One region of the Acetobacterium sp. UBA5834 genome, then DNA from elsewhere that is predicted to be linked to it. Evidence: riboswitches for the same ligand, from Rfam matches in the RefSeq annotation. Region 1 holds a riboswitch; the other holds the start of a gene.
The links. A riboswitch is a leader RNA that binds a small molecule or an ion and turns the genes downstream of it on or off. The one in region 1 is predicted to bind glycine.
Positions count from the first base shown of each region.

Region 2: linked by a shared signal. The riboswitch ahead of gcvH (glycine cleavage system protein GcvH) and the one ahead of B3F51_RS06960 (alanine/glycine:cation symporter family protein) in region 1 are both predicted to bind glycine.

Region 1 covers NZ_DJGY01000032.1:19,821-27,759, forward strand. Annotated here, with positions in the region: gene B3F51_RS06945 (sensor histidine kinase) at 1-691, opposite strand, end outside; gene B3F51_RS06950 (response regulator transcription factor) at 688-1,359, opposite strand; gene B3F51_RS06955 (hypothetical protein) at 1,548-1,838, shown strand; gene B3F51_RS06960 (alanine/glycine:cation symporter family protein) at 1,899-3,314, opposite strand; glycine riboswitch at 3,359-3,476, opposite strand; gene B3F51_RS06965 (MetQ/NlpA family ABC transporter substrate-binding protein) at 3,609-4,421, opposite strand; gene B3F51_RS06970 (methionine ABC transporter permease) at 4,531-5,190, opposite strand; gene B3F51_RS06975 (methionine ABC transporter ATP-binding protein) at 5,180-6,121, opposite strand; gene B3F51_RS06980 (YccF domain-containing protein) at 6,484-6,852, opposite strand; gene msrA (peptide-methionine (S)-S-oxide reductase MsrA) at 6,872-7,414, opposite strand; gene B3F51_RS06990 (alpha/beta fold hydrolase) at 7,416-7,939, opposite strand, start outside.
Region 2 covers NZ_DJGY01000054.1:62,680-70,618, reverse strand. Annotated here, with positions in the region: gene gcvPA (aminomethyl-transferring glycine dehydrogenase subunit GcvPA) at 1-911, opposite strand, end outside; gene gcvT (glycine cleavage system aminomethyltransferase GcvT) at 927-3,569, opposite strand; gene gcvH (glycine cleavage system protein GcvH) at 3,590-3,967, opposite strand; glycine riboswitch at 4,035-4,101, opposite strand; glycine riboswitch at 4,105-4,210, opposite strand; gene B3F51_RS10875 (YDG domain-containing protein) at 4,513-7,939, shown strand, end outside.

The DNA of each region.
Region 1 (7,939 bases):
TCTCAATGACCTCATGAACCGAATAAAGGGGAATTCGTCCGATGATCTGAGCACCATCGGCAGCGACGACCTTATGGGTCAGCCACTCAACCTGATGCTCATCACTTCCCAATACAATTACAAAGCTTTCCTCATGCTGATGTGCCTTGACCTGATTTTCGATACTGTTCTGTTGCCCAGCTCCAGCCCCATGTTCTGCTCCGCTGCCAGCACCACTCCCAGATCCTGAGCCATTCCCGGATCCGCCACCAGCACCTTCGCCTGCTTCATTGCCCTCACCCTTGTGTTCGCCACCAGCGGCCAGACGTTTCGTTTCAACAACAGTCAGCCCTGAGCCTTCGCTTTGATCCATGCCATCCAATGCTTGACGCATCGCCACTATTTCGATGCTCCCATTTTCCGGCGAAACATTTCCCGAAGACGTTTCTTCTGTCACGGTTTGTTGTTTAATAATCTGAATGACAATTCCTTCTTCTTCGGCGACATCAATATACGCTTGCAGTTCCGGGGTTAACCCCCCTTGGTTGTACATTGCAGCAGCCTGACTCGTTTTGTCAATTAAAACCGCCGTTCTTTTCTCGGTATAATAGACTTCAAAATAGGAACCAAGCACATAATAGGTCAGCAAACACAAGACCAGAAAAAAAGCCCCCAGATAGAGCATCAATCGTGAAAATATCGAAGATCTCATTCCTTAAACTTGTATCCCAACCCTCTGACGGTTTGTATACATTCTCCTTTTTTATTCATTTTTTTACGCAACCGCTTAATGGTGGTATCAACTACCCGGATATCACCTTCGTAATCATAGCCCCAGACCCGATCCAGAATCTGTTCACGGGATAAGACCAACTGATTATGATTGATAAAAAAGGTCAGCACCTCAAATTCTTTCTGAGTCAGGTTAATGATTTCATCATCAATGATCAGTTGCCGTTCTTCTGCATTTAAATGCACTCCGCAGACATCGAGCTGGTTGTCGGTAGTGACGACTCCACTGCGTTTTAATAAGGCTTTGATGCGCACCATCAACTCCCGGGGACTAAACGGTTTCGTCACATAGTCATCGGCACCGACTTCAAAGCCCTGGATTTTATCATCCTCTTCTCTACGGGCCGTCAGCATGATTACCGGGACATTATCGGTTTCTCTGATTTCTGCCAGCACCTCAAAACCGTCAAGCTTGGGCATGGTCACATCCAGAATGATGCAATCCGGTTTTTTTTCAGCCCATAAATCCAGAGCTTCTTCTCCATCGGCTGCACCGAAGCCTTGATAGCCTTCTTTATTTAAATATTTCAAAACGATTTCCCGTAGCTTATCTTCATCTTCTGCCACCAGAATGCGAATCCCCTTCATTCACATGCCCTCCCTTTTCTATTTATTTATAAAAGTTTACCCAATTACTATGACAATACTGTGTCAGTATGAACCATTTAATTATTTTTATTTTATCACATGAATTTTATTTTTGACACAGTATTGACATATATCCGTCATATAATACAAACAACAACAGAACACACTAAAAAAACGGAGGAATTTCAATGAAAACAAAACTTATTTTAGTCGGATCCCTGGCCTTAATGCTGGCTACCGCTGGTAGCGCTCTGGCAGCTCCAAACCACGGCGCTGGTACTGGTGCCTGCAATGGTTTGACCGAACAGCAACGGATTGAACGTCAAGCCAGCCATGATACCAATGGCGACGGCATCTGCGACAACGAAAATTGCACCCAGGACGGCACGGCCCACCAATACGGCAATGGTGATGGCACCTGTGACGGCACCCAACCTCAAGACGGCACTGGCATGCATCATGGCGGCAGAACCCGCTAATAAGCCCATTTTAAAATGCCCAATGAAAGCGCGCTTTCATTGGGCATTTTTTAGGTTATACTATTCCACTTCTTTGTTCTTAAGCTTTTTAACATAGACCCGGGTTTCGGCAACAACCACCCCACTTAATGCCATCAAGGCAATCAGATTGGGCAATGCCATCAACCCATTAAAAATGTCTGCAATCGTCCAAACCGCTGAAACGGTCATAAACGGTCCGATAAAGACCGCCAGAATATACAAATAGCGATAGGTTAACACAGCCTTCATTTTTCCATTTGACAGATATTCCAGACAACGTTCGCCGTAATAATTCCAGCCCAAAATGGTGGTAAAAGCAAAGAATACCAGACAGATCATCAGCAAAAACGAGCTAACTTCCGGAGCAAAAGGCAATCCTACCTGAAACGCATTGGTTGTCACCGCCACCCCTTCCAGCCCGATGTTCCATGATCCAGTTAAGACAATCGCCAATCCCGTCATGGTACAAACCACGATGGTATCTAAAAAGGTTCCGGTCATCGAAACCAGCCCCTGCCGCACCGGTTCATTGGTTTTTGCTGCAGCAGCGGCAATCGGAGCGCTACCAAGACCCGCCTCATTCGAGAAGATCCCCCGAGCAATCCCTTTTTGCATAGCAACCAGCACGGCGCCTAAGGCCCCACCGGCCACTGCCCGGAAACCAAAGGCACTGGCGACAATTTCAGTAATGGCCGCCGGTATCAATCCGGCATTAGTAATTAAAATAATCGCACAACACAATACATAAATAACAATCATAAAGGGGACAATAATCTGAGAAACATTGGCAATCCGCTTAAGCCCCCCAATTACCACCAGTCCCACAAAAATCGTAACAATGGTTCCGGTAATCACCACACTCCAGGAATATTCCATGCCTAGAAGGTTGACTGTCCATTGATTATTGGGATCAAAAAAATTATTGGCCGCACTGGCAATCCCATTCACCTGAGTGAAGGTTCCAATTCCCAAAAGACCAACCCCGGCACCAAAAAAGGCAAAGACTTTTGCCAACCAGCGCCATTTTATGCCCATCCCATTTTCGATATAATAAAAAGGTCCGCCCAGGACATGTCCATCCGGTTCAATAACCCGATATTTAATGGCCAGAACTCCTTCGGCGAATTTGGTCGCCATCCCAAACAAGGCGGCAATCCACATCCAAAACAAGGCTCCCGGTCCTCCGGCGACAATCGCAGTGGCAACACCTACAATATTTCCGGTTCCAACGGTTGCTGAGAGGGCTGTACACAGGGCTCCAAAACTGGTTACCTCGCCTTCGCCCCCTTCTTCATTCTTCACCATGTACTTCAGCGCTTTGGGTAAATAGCGGATCTGAAGTCCGTGCAGGCGGATGGTCAAAAAAATCCCCACCGCCAGAATCAGCACAATCAATGGCACACCCCATACGAGGTCGTCAAACCATACTAAAAATTCATTAAATTGTTGAAACATTTTGTTCCTCCTTCTCTTAATTGTGAAGAGGGAGAACAACACCAATGGGTTGCTCTGTCCTTTTGCCTGAGAGATAGCCTGAAATGTTCAGTCGTTGCCAGACTGATCTTTCCAGGGGTACACCTTCGGCGCTCATCTTTGAGACTCTCCAGAGTGCTGCGATTTTACGACAGCGTTAAAATAATATCACAATTCATTTAACGAGTGCAAGATTATTTTAAAAATCAATCCCATCCTGGTTTTTAAACAAAAAAAGAAACGCCTCAAATTGAGACGCTTCCCGGATATTTTGACTTAAGACATTGGTACCACGGCACCCTGATAATTGCTTTCGATAAAGCTGATGACTTTTTCGCTTTGCAGTGCTTTCATCAGTGCCAACGTTTTTTCACTTTTTTCATCGCCGGCTCGAACGGCAACAATATTTGCATAGGTCTGAGCTGCCAGGGAATCTTTTTCTTCTTTGGCAATGGCATCGGTACCGGCGTTTAATCCAGCTTCAATGGCGTAATTGCCATTAATGACGGCTAAATCAACATCTGGCAGTGATCGGGCCAGCTGTGCTGCTTCCAGTTCTTTAAAGACAATGTTTTTCGGGTTTTCGATAACATCTTTTGGTGTTGCTTCCAGGCCAGCATTGGGATCAACCTTGATCAAACCAATGGTTTCCAGCAACAGCAGCGCCCGGGCTTCGTTAGTGGTATCATTGGGAATGGCAATGGTCGCACCGCTGGCAATTGCATCCAGAGTCTTAATTTTACCCGGGTATAAACCCAATGGCTCATAGTGAACCACGCCTGCACTCACCAGTTTGGTGTTGTTTTTTACATTAAAGTCTTCCAGGTAGGGGAGGTGTTGGAAAAAGTTGGCATCCAACTCTTTATTCTGTAGTGTTAAATTGGGTTGGACATAATCGGTAAATTCTTTGATTTCAAGAGTATACCCATCTTCTTTTAACACGTCGCTGGCAATCGCCAGAATTTCTGCATGGGGTGCTGGACTGGCCCCAACAACGATGGTTTTTTCATCTGTTCCCTTTGCTGAACAGCCGGTAAATAGGGCCAAACCAAGAACACTAATTAATAATACTGAACCTAATTTCTTCATGATCTTCTCCTTTTCATTTCTTTTCATATAATCCCTAGTTGATTAATATGTAATATAGCACGAAGTTCCTCCGCTGTCAACCATAATCAGCTGCTGATCATCGAACGCGTTATTTTCGGCGATCCTGTTTCTGGGCAATTTTCATCCCCACTTCCTGGAACAGCTGAACAATTAAAACCAGCAGCACCACGGTAATCACCATCATCCCGGTTTCATAGCGATAGTAACCAAAACGAATGGCGATGTCCCCCAGACCGCCGCCACCAACAATCCCAGCCATCGCTGAATAGCCTAAAATAGTGGTCGTAGCAATCGCCGCCCCAATAATCAAGGAAGGTTTTGCTTCGGGGATCATCACCTTGGTCACCACTTGTATCGGGCTGGCCCCCATTGACAAAGAGGCCTCAATAATGCCATAATCCACCTCTTTAATGGACGACTCCACTAGCCGGGCAATAAACGGAGCTGCGGCAATCACCAGCGGGACAATCGTAGCCGTAGATCCGATAGTGGTTCCGGTGATCATCCGAGTCAGGGGAATCACCGCTATCAGTAAAATCAAAAACGGAATCGATCGAGTAATATTAACAACAATATTAAGCACCTGGTTGACTACCTTCATCGGCACAATCCCCTCGGAATCGCTGGTGACCAGCAAAACACCCATGGGTAATCCGATTAGATAGGCCAAGAGTGTTGAGGCCAAGGTCATATAGAGGGTTTCCAACGTTCCCTGAGCAATGAGGCCAGTCATTGAACTATCCCACATGAGCGCTCACCTCCTCAACAGTAATTTGATGTGAACGCAGATAATTAATGGCCCGGGCCGCACTCAGCTCATCCTCAGGCAATTGAATAACCATTTGTCCAAAAGCGAAGCCATCGATATTTTTCATATCAGCATGGAGAATATTCACCAGGCATTTTGTTTCCAGAACCATTTTTGCCATCACCGAGTCACTGGATGATTTTTCGTCAAATACGACCCGATAGGTGTTCTTACCCATTACTACCGAACCCTGATCGCCCTCGGAAAAAATCATTTTTTTTGCAATATCGGTTTTCGGATTCCGGAAAATGTCTTCAACTTCGCCATCTTCGGCAATCTGACTTTTATCGATGATCGCCACATGGCTACAGATCTGCTCCACCACACTCATTTCATGGGTGATGATCACAATCGTGATCCCCAATTTATGATTAATTTCTTTTAACAGCTTAAGAATTGAATTGGTGGTCGAGGGATCCAGAGCCGAGGTGGCCTCATCACACAGCAAAATTTTGGGATTATTGGCCAACGCCCGGGCGATGGCAATCCGTTGCTTTTGACCTCCGGACAACTGCGCCGGATAGGCCTTGGCTTTATCGGGCAGGCCCACCAGTTCTAACAATTCAGCCGCTCTTTTTTTTGCCGTTTCTTTATCCACTCCGGCAATTTCCAGGGGAAAAAGAATGTTTTTCTCGGCAGTGCGTTGCATCAGCAAATTAAATTGCTGAAAAATCATGCCCACTGAATAACGCACCGTTCTTAGTTCTTTTTCAGTTATTTTCGAAATATCCTGTCCATCAATGAAAACGCTACCACTGGTGGGCTTTTCAAGAAGATTGATACAACGAACCAGGGTGCTTTTGCCAGCCCCACTCATACCAATAATCCCATAAATATCGCCCTGGTTAATGCTTAGATTGATACCATCCAAAGCCTTTACTTCGCCACTTTTGGGACGAAAGGTTTTCCCCAGATCCTTTATTTCAATGATGGGTTTCAGAGACGTCTTTTCTGTTTCGATGTTCCTTACCCTCCTACACTCAATAAATTTATTGTTTTAATGAACTTAACACCAATCAGGCATTCCCGCTTTGTTTAGCTATTTGACAACGTTTCAAACTGTCCGCCACTATCTGACAGTAATCCCATCAATCATTTTGTCTAATACACATTGCCGTTGCCGATCTTCACAATGACATAAGTCCTATTAAAAACAGTGGGTTAAAACACACCCACCGTTTATTATAGTCTCGATTTGATTTTCTTGTCAAGCCAAATAGCGCAATCCCTACCTTAAATATCGGTAATTTGTGCGCCAAAGGGAAACAATGCCAGTTTGGCAAACTTAAACCATTGCAGACCAAACGGGATTCCAATTAAGGTAATGCAATAGATAATCCCCAGAATCGCCGATGCCGCTGCCAGCCCCCAACCAAAAATCAATATCCATAAAATATTCAGGATCACCGAACCCGTTCCCATCTGTGAATAATCGACCGTTTTTCCAAATGGCCAGAATACCAACTGCGCCATTTTAAAGGCTTGCAACCCCAGAGGAATCCCAATAATCGTGATGCAGCAAAGAATTCCGGCTAAAAACCAACCAATTGCCATAATCAGGCCCCCAAAAATAATCCAGATAATATTCCCAATAATACTCATACTAGTCTCTTTTCATTTTTTATTTTATGGATGGATCCCGAGCGACTGCAGCCTTTTTAAACTCACGATTGCCAATATGACAATACCCGCCGGGATTCTTTATTAGATACTCCTGGTGATAGCCTTCTGCTGCGCTATAGTTCTCCAGCGGCAGCACTTCGATGGCCAGCGGCACCCCATATTCCATCCTTAATGCCTGAACCGACGCTAAGATCACCGCTTCATCGGCAGGATCCGAATAATAAATACCCGTACGATACTGAATTCCCACATCGTTCCCCTGACGATTCACGGCAACCGGATCGATGACTTCAAAATACATACTCAACAAAAATGGTAGGCTGATCACCTGATTGTCATAGGTGACCTTAACTACCTCAGCATGCCCGGTGTTGTGATGACAGACATCCTCGTAGGTGGGATTTTGGGTTTTGCCATTGGCATAACCGACCTCGGTTTTGATGACTCCCCTAATGGCTTTAAAATACATTTCCGTTCCCCAGAAACAGCCGCCAGCCAAGGTGATTTCTCTGACATTATTATTCAAATTTTCTCTTATCATATCAGTTTCCTTTCCAGATTTCCATAATTTTTTCGACCGTGATCACTTGCTGTTCAGCCTGGGTGATCGATGCTGTACCATCGCCAGCCTGCAATCCATAATTGCCAAAGCCACTGTGATTGCCCCCAGCAATTTCATAATAGCTGGCTTCCCGCGGCATCTTATCCCGGCCTTTAGCCAGACCCTGCTGATCAATAATCTGATCGGCACTGCCATAGAGACTTAGTACCGGATGACTGCTTTGAGTCAGCGATTCATTGGGATATGCACCTAAGAGCACCAACCCGGATACCTGATCTTCATGTTCAGCCAGATAGTCCGAGGCCATCGCCCCACCCAGGGAGTGCCCAACCATCACCCAATTCTCAATTTCCGGTATGGTTTCCATTACCGCATCAGCTCCATTTATATTAAACACCGCCAGATTAAAGGGCATGCCGACAATCACTGCCGGATAGCCTTGTTCTGCTAGTGCCCTTACTAACGGAGCATAGGCGATGTCTTCCACCTTACCGCCGGGATAAA
Region 2 (7,939 bases), on a different contig from region 1:
TTGCCGTCATGGTCAGTGGTTTCTCCAACCACCCGACCAGGCAATTTTCGCATCAGAGCCTTGGTTGTTGCCATAAAACCCAGTCCCGGCCCGCCGAAACTGATTGGATTCCCCAGGCACTGACCATCTCCAACCACGATATCAGCACCCAATTCGCCTGGAGATCGAAGGATTGCCAATGACAATGGATCGACCGAGGCAATAAACAAGGCTTTTTGTTGATGGGCAAGGTCCGCCACCCGGCTCAACTCTTCAATAGCGCCAAAAAAGTTCGGACTTTGCACAATCACCGCAGCGGTCTTTGCGCTGCATAAGGCTTCAAGCTGGTTTAAATCGATGGTACCATTTTGAAAACCAATTTCTCTCACCTGCACATTTTTAAAGCGGGCATAGGTTTGCACCACCTGGCGATGCTCGGGAGCAACGGTGCTGGCAATCAGCACTTCGTCCCGACCCGTCTGACTGACAGCCATCGCCACCGCTTCGGCCAGTGCCGTGGCGCCATCGTACATTGACGCATTGGCAATCTCCATTCCGGTCAGCTCACAGATCATCGATTGAAACTCAAAGATTGCCTGCAGGGTGCCCTGACTGATTTCCGGCTGATAGGGTGTGTAAGCCGTGTAGAATTCCTGTCGGGAAGTCAGACTGCCAACAACACTGGGAATAAAATGATCATACGCCCCGGCTCCCAAAAAACAGGCGTAGCTGTCCAGGTTGGTATTTTTTTGTGTCAGCTCCCGCATCAGGGTGATCAACTCCATTTCTGACAGGGCTTCCGGCAACGCCAGTTCCCGGTCCAGCCGGACTGCCCCGGGGATGTCTGCAAAGAGTGCGTCCCGGGATGTCAGACCCAGCTTTTTTAGCATCGCCTGTTGTTCTTCTCCGGTTGTTGATAAATAAGATGCCATCGGTGTTTTCCTCCTTTAAAGTGTGGCTTTCAGTTTTTCAAGTTGTTCTGCTATCGCTTCATCATCAAAGCAGTATTTCATTGTAGTAAACTGGCTACGGAGCTTTTTAACGTCTTCCGCCACTGTTTTTTTACGCAAAATCACATCGGCCATCAGCTCAGCCGTCTCTTTAAAGGCTGCCTTGGTAAAACCAAAGCGGGTCATCTCAGCAACACCAATGCGGATTGCCCCGGAAGCGGTAAAACCCTCTTCTTCCGGCGTTGCCTGGTAATTAATGATGATATTGCTTTCTTCAAGACGTCTGGCCACTTCCGGACCAATGCCATAGCCAACCCGAACCACCACCTGGTGGGTCTCGGTATAGGAAATCTGTGGATCACCGGCCACATCAAGTCCAGCTTCAGCCAGCGCCCTGGCAAAATATTTGGCATTCTCGATGACAGTGCGCTGATAATCATCTTTAAAATAATTCATTTCGTAGGCCGCCATTAACAGACCCAACATCGTTCCGAGATGGTGGTTACTGACACTGCCTGGAAACGCCCGGGTCTCGATGGTTTCCCAAAGGCCATACTTATAATCATCCTTGTCATAATTTCCGGCAATGACCCCACGCTGGGTTCCAAAAAATGTTTTATGGGTGGAACCAGTCACCAGCTCAGCCCCTTCTTTAAAGGGATCCTGGAAATAATCACCGACCAGTCCCAGAACGTGGGCCATGTCATACATAATCACCGCATTGAGCTTCTGATCATCGATAAATTGGCGTATTTCCTGTACCGGTTCCTTGTGCAGAACCATGCTCTTACCAAAGATAATTAATTCCGGTCGATACGTCGTAATGACCTTTTTGGTTTCTTCGACATCGATCTTAAAGAGGTTATCGGGCTCCACCGGGAAATTGACAACTGCCGTTTTTTCCGTCCGGGGATCGACGGCGATATAGTCATGCAGGGCACCCATTGGCTGGGCGCTTAAATGACCACCACGGATGATATGATTGTTCAGGATATAGCCCAACCGCTTGGCCTCAACCTTACGGTTGACCCGATTCTTGTAATCCATCAAAGCACTAAAGACTGCCGTATTGGCCATTTGCCCGCTGATTACCCGAGTTTCAACCTCGGCACAGTTAAAGTACTGCTTGAATTCTTCCATCAGCAAATATTCAATCTCGTCGATAAAAGCTGTTCCCTGATAATAAAAAACGTCATAATCATAAAAGGATTTGGTTTTTTTGTGCTCTGCGTAGCGAAACGACGGATCCATCACTGATAACAACCGTACCGCTGACGAATGAGCCTGTTCCGACGGAATCAGGTTAATGGTTTCATACTGCCGGTGATGGGTATTGTCAAGGCTCTTCTTTAGCAGATTGAGGGCTTTGCCGGGATAATTAGCGGCGCTTTCAAACTGTCTTGTTACCTCCACGCCATAAAGAATCGGGCGGGCATACGGGGGCGCATCACTTTTTAAATGATAGGGCACAATCACCGCCGCAACCCGTTTGTTGCGGATTTCGACCTCCACCGGATCGTTGATCTCGACATCGCCATCAAGCAGCGCCAGACCAATCCCACGCATCGCTTTTTCATCGGTTATCTTGCTATCCAGTCCATAGCCTTCGGCTTTTAAATAGGGTACCATGGTGGCACTGGTGATCACGCCGACTTCCCTGCCATCTTTAAAAACCTTGCATCCGGCCCGGGCTACACCTTTGCCGGTAATCGCCAACGATCTGACAATTCTGGGCAGTTTGGATAAATCGCTAAAATCCCGTTCCATGATGGCCTTAAAGCCGCAATACTGTTCCCGAAGTGGTGCCCGCCCCAGATAATTGCCCTTATCCGCGGCAAAGCTGACAGCAAATTTAGCCAGTGGACAGGAGAAAATCGGAATCTCCTGACCCTCGTTATCCAGTCCCAGTTCGTGTCCATATAGCGGCAGACCGGCTTCCAGTCTTAATGTATCCCGGGCCCCCAGACCGACGGCCATGGCACCCAATCCCAGCAGCTTTTCCCAGATTTCCGGGCTTTGCTCCGCCTTGGCAAACAGTTCAAAACCCAGGGGTTCTCCCGTGTAGCCAGTTCGTGCAATCAGGAGGGGGGCCCCGTGATAATTAAGAATTCCCAATGCATTCTTAAGGGGTTCGGTCAAAAATTCGCTTCCGGTCAATTTTTTCAAAATATTCTTGGCTTCCGGGCCTTGCAGTGAAATCATCGCCAGCTCAGCGGATTGATCGGTTATTTGGGCATCAAAGGCTTTGATTTCATTATTCAGATGCTGCCAATCTTTGTCGGCGTTGGCCGCATTCACTACCAGCAGGTAGCGATCTTCATAAAAGCGGTAAAGGTAGGCGTCATCAATGGCGCCGCCGTTTTTGTTGGGAATCATCGTATACTGAGCCTGAAGCAGATCCAGCGCAAAAACATTGTTGGTCAGGACATACTGTAAAAAAGCGGTGGCCTCTTTTCCGGTGATGATGAAGCGGGCCATATGTGAAACATCAAAGATGCCCGCTTTAATCCGGGTATGGAAATGCTCATCAACAATGCCATGGGGATACTGAATTGGCATCTCCCAGCCCCCAAAATCTACCAAGGTGGCTCCGGCTTTGACATGATTGTCATATAATACGGTGCGTTTTAAATCTCCCATTTGCTGATCTCGCACGCTTTCTATTCCTGACAAAACGCTTCGTACTCGGTTGCGTCCATCAAGTCATCAACTTCTGTGGGATCATCCATTTCAACACAAATCAACCAGTTTTCAAAGGCATCGGTATTAATCAGCTCTGGCTCATCATTCAGCGCTTCGTTAATTTTCTCGACCGTTCCGGCCACCGGCAAATAAATATCGGAAGCCGCCTTAACCGATTCGACCACCCCAAAGGTTTGATCCTTATCGATATGATCACCCACTTCCGGCAATTCAACAAAAACAATGTCCCCCAGGGAATGTTGGGCGTAATCGGTAATCCCTATGGTGGCCTGATTGCCTTCTACCTTAACCCACTCATGATCCTTTGAATACTTCAACCCTGCAACAATTCTCATTTTTTTAATCCTCCATTTTTCTAATTTTAACAAAAAAACAAAAAAAGCAGAAAGCTAATGCCTTCTGCTCTGTTATTGACCTGAGAGATTCCTACTATAAAGTTGCCCCTTCGGTGCGTCTTCGCTTTCCAGAGAGATGTCCAGATACGGTCCTCTTTACCTGAGATCATCGCCGATATTATGGCTAATACCAGCTTATTCCTTCGGTGCTGCACACTCTGCAGTCTCTCCCGTATCCATCATTCATCATACCATCGTTTAATTGTATTTTTGAGCCTGATCTATTTATCAAGTTGTTGTGAGTATACACCGCTGACCCGGTAATTGTCAACCACTGAAACCATATTATTTCAAACGGTGGCCATTTTTATTACAATTATCCTTTGCCCGAATAGTCGCCCACTTTCGCGAAACGGCTGTTTTCTTCGTGAATTGTTGTGAGTATAGACTTTAATATCTGTTAGAATAAACTAGCTTTAAATGTAGAATTCAAGTGATGATGCGATCGTCACTCAATTTAGCATAACCCTGTAAGGAGAACATTCATGAAAAAAACACTACTTATCCTGCTTTTATTTGCCCTCTTCATCCCAATTCAACCCGCCCTCGCCGAGACAGAAATCGTCCCGGTCTTATCCCGCGGCCACATTGAAAACTTAGGTGATTATCCTGCCGACCACACCTGGATCGAAAGTCCGGAGATAATTGGCACCGTTGGCCAGAGTAAACGTATCGAAGGCTTCGAATTAAAACCCGATGCGGACGTGGCCTCGGAGATTGAACTACGTTACAACGTCCATGTTCAAAACATCGGCTGGCTCTATGATGAAAATGATCCCAGCACTTGGGCCAAAAACGGCGACTATGCCGGCACCCGCGGCAAGGGACTGCGCATTGAAGCGATCAAAATTGTTCTGCTTGACACCACCGGCAAACAGGTATCCGGTTATCATGTCCGTTACCGCGGTCATGTCCAGAATATTGGCGATTTGCCAGCCGCTTCGGAAAAATGGTTCCTTGATGGTGAACAGCTTGGTACCGTGGGCAGCTCGCTTCGCCTTGAAGCGTTAAAACTGGAAATTGTCAAGGATGCCACGACTGGCACCGATTTAAGTGCCTACACTGCCCTGATAAAACAAATTGAAAGTTTAAACGAATCCGACTTTAGCAAAACTTCCTGGAATAATCTGCAATCCGTTGTTTCTCAAAACAAGATTGATAAGCAAAGCAGTTCTACTGAAATCGCCACCGCCATTGCAACTATCCAAAAGGCGATGAACCAGCTTGAAGATTTGACCCAATCAACCATTTACAGTAAAGCCGGTAGCTATGGACCAAGTAGCGGAAGCGAATCGATCAATCAGGATGTAATTGTCACCACCGGTGATGTGACGCTTCAGAACTTAACAATTGATGGCAATCTGATCATTGATGAGGCCGTAGGCAACGGTAACGTGACCTTGAACAATGTCACTGTTTCCGGTGAGCTGCGGGTTCGTGGCGGCGGCCAGAACAGTATTCACATTAACGGTGGCGACTATTCAAAAATTCTGATTGAACAGGCTCCTGACGGCGGTGTCCGGATTGTTGCCACCGGCCTTGACGGAGTGCCAGTTATCCTAAGCGAAAACGCTGCTGGCGAAACCCTGATTCTTGAAGGCGAATTCGATTCAGTCACAGTCAATGCTCCCAATGCGGTGATTAAAACCCAGGGGCAGACCAGCATTAAAACCCTGGATGTCGGCGAAGACGGCCAAAATACCGCCATTGAACTTGGTAGTACCACCTCCGTAACAAGCCTGGCCTTGTCAGCCCCCACTAATATCACTGGTAGCGGTAAGATCAGCAAAGCCGATATTTCTTCAGACAATGTCAGCTTTGAAAAGGCTCCCGATAATTATACGGTTGACCCCGAGGTAGTGGTGCCACCTGTAATCCCCACCCCAGAACCAACACCTCAGCCGCAACCCGGGGGCAGCGGTGGTGATAACGGCGGTGGCGGTTATACCCCACCGAGCAAAATCAGTCTGAGTGTGACCACTGTCCCAACTGTCAGCCCATCTAAAACCTACGATGGTACTACCGCCACCGATGTAACCAATCAGCTACTCGACAGTGCAGCCATCACTGGAATTGCGATCGGTGATACCGTAACCGTTACCGCCACGGCTACCTATGACAATAAAAACGTCGGCAGCAATAAGGATATCACCATCACCTACAATCTATCCGGAGCTGCTGCCAGCAAGTACAATCCCCCGGCGACCACGACAATCAAGGGCGAGATTCTAACAAAACCCCTGAGCCTCCCGACAACACCGATCTCAAAAGAGTATGACGGAACAACGATGCTTGACACCGTGATTACCGAAGACATAGGCCAGCTGGCCGCCGATAATCTCACGATCTCCCGAACGGCCACCTATTTAGACAACAACGTAGGAGCCAATAAAACGGTAAACTGTTTCTACACCCTGTCGGGAAACGATGCCGAAAATTACAGCGCCCCGGCCGACCACTCGGGTACCGGAACCATTACCAAAAGAACCCTGACGGTCTCTTGCACCAGCCTGAATATCAATAAAACCAAAACCTATGATGGCAGCACTGACGTGTTTAATGGCAAGGGCAAAATTCAAGCTGGCAATAACGTGATCAGCGTGGCAACCGGTGTGGCAGCCGACCCCACTATTATCGTCACGGCCACCGCTGCTTATGATAATCAAAACGCCGGCGACAACCGAACCATTACGATTAGCTATTCAATTGACAGCACCTCTGCCAACAATCGCTATCAGGTCCCAGCGACAGAAACCATCAGTGGGGCTAACATTACCGCACGGTCATTGACAATAGCAGCTCCCACTCCGGTGGCCAAAGCCTACGACGGCACCGCCAATGTCTTTACAGAGGTCAATAATACGGGTATTATTTATAATACGTCCGTCCCAGCCGGCAATATTGCCGACACGGATTCTGGCAAGGTGACAGTCACCGCCACCGCCACCTATGATACCGGCAAGGATGTTGGCCCCGCTAAGCCAATAACCATCCGCTACACCCTTTCTGGGGATGCTGCCGGGAATTATCAGCCACTGCCCGATGATCACAGCAAAACCGCTGCCATTACCCCACTGACGCTAAATACCGGAACCGTGTCAGAAAAAACAAAAGAATATGACGGTACCAGCACCGCTAAACTGAATGTAAATGTCAGCTGCAGCGATAACAACGGTCTATTTGCCTCTGAAGCAGGCAAAACACTTTTATCCAAAGTAGACTCAAAATACTATACCGACAGCGCTTGTCAAACTGAAACCAGTAAGCCCTCAGATGCAGCTAATCTTTACATCAAGTACACCATTACTCTGGAAGGCACTTCAGCCAGCAATTATGTTTTTGCTGATAACCAATCCAGCTTAACCGGCACGACAAATGGCGGCAGCATTACCAAGAAGAAACTATCGGTTACCGCTGAAGCGATGGGGCTACAAACCGAGAAAGACTATGATGGCAACGTCAGTGCCAGCTCTACTCTCACCACCATCACGGGCGGTACTGGCATGACCGGGATTATCGGCAACGAGCAGGTCACCGCGACGGCTTCAAGCCATTATGATAGCGCCGATGCCGGTAACCGTACTATCACTACCAGCTTTTCGCTTTCCGGCCCTGATGCCGGCAATTACCTGATCGATCCCCTGATCAGTAGCGGTAAGATCAATCCGATTCAGCTAAATTATACCGGGGCCTTGCCTGATAATATTTCGAGTTACGCATCTAAAACTTACGACAGCACTCAAACAGTAAAACTCAATGGCGTTTATATTCAAGATCAGGATGTCACATCTGACGTTAACGGCATCCTTTCAGGTGAAACAGCCAAAGTCACCGCGACTGCCACCTTTAATGATAAAAATGCCGGCCCCAATAAGCCGGTCACGATAACCTATACGGTTAATTCCACCAATT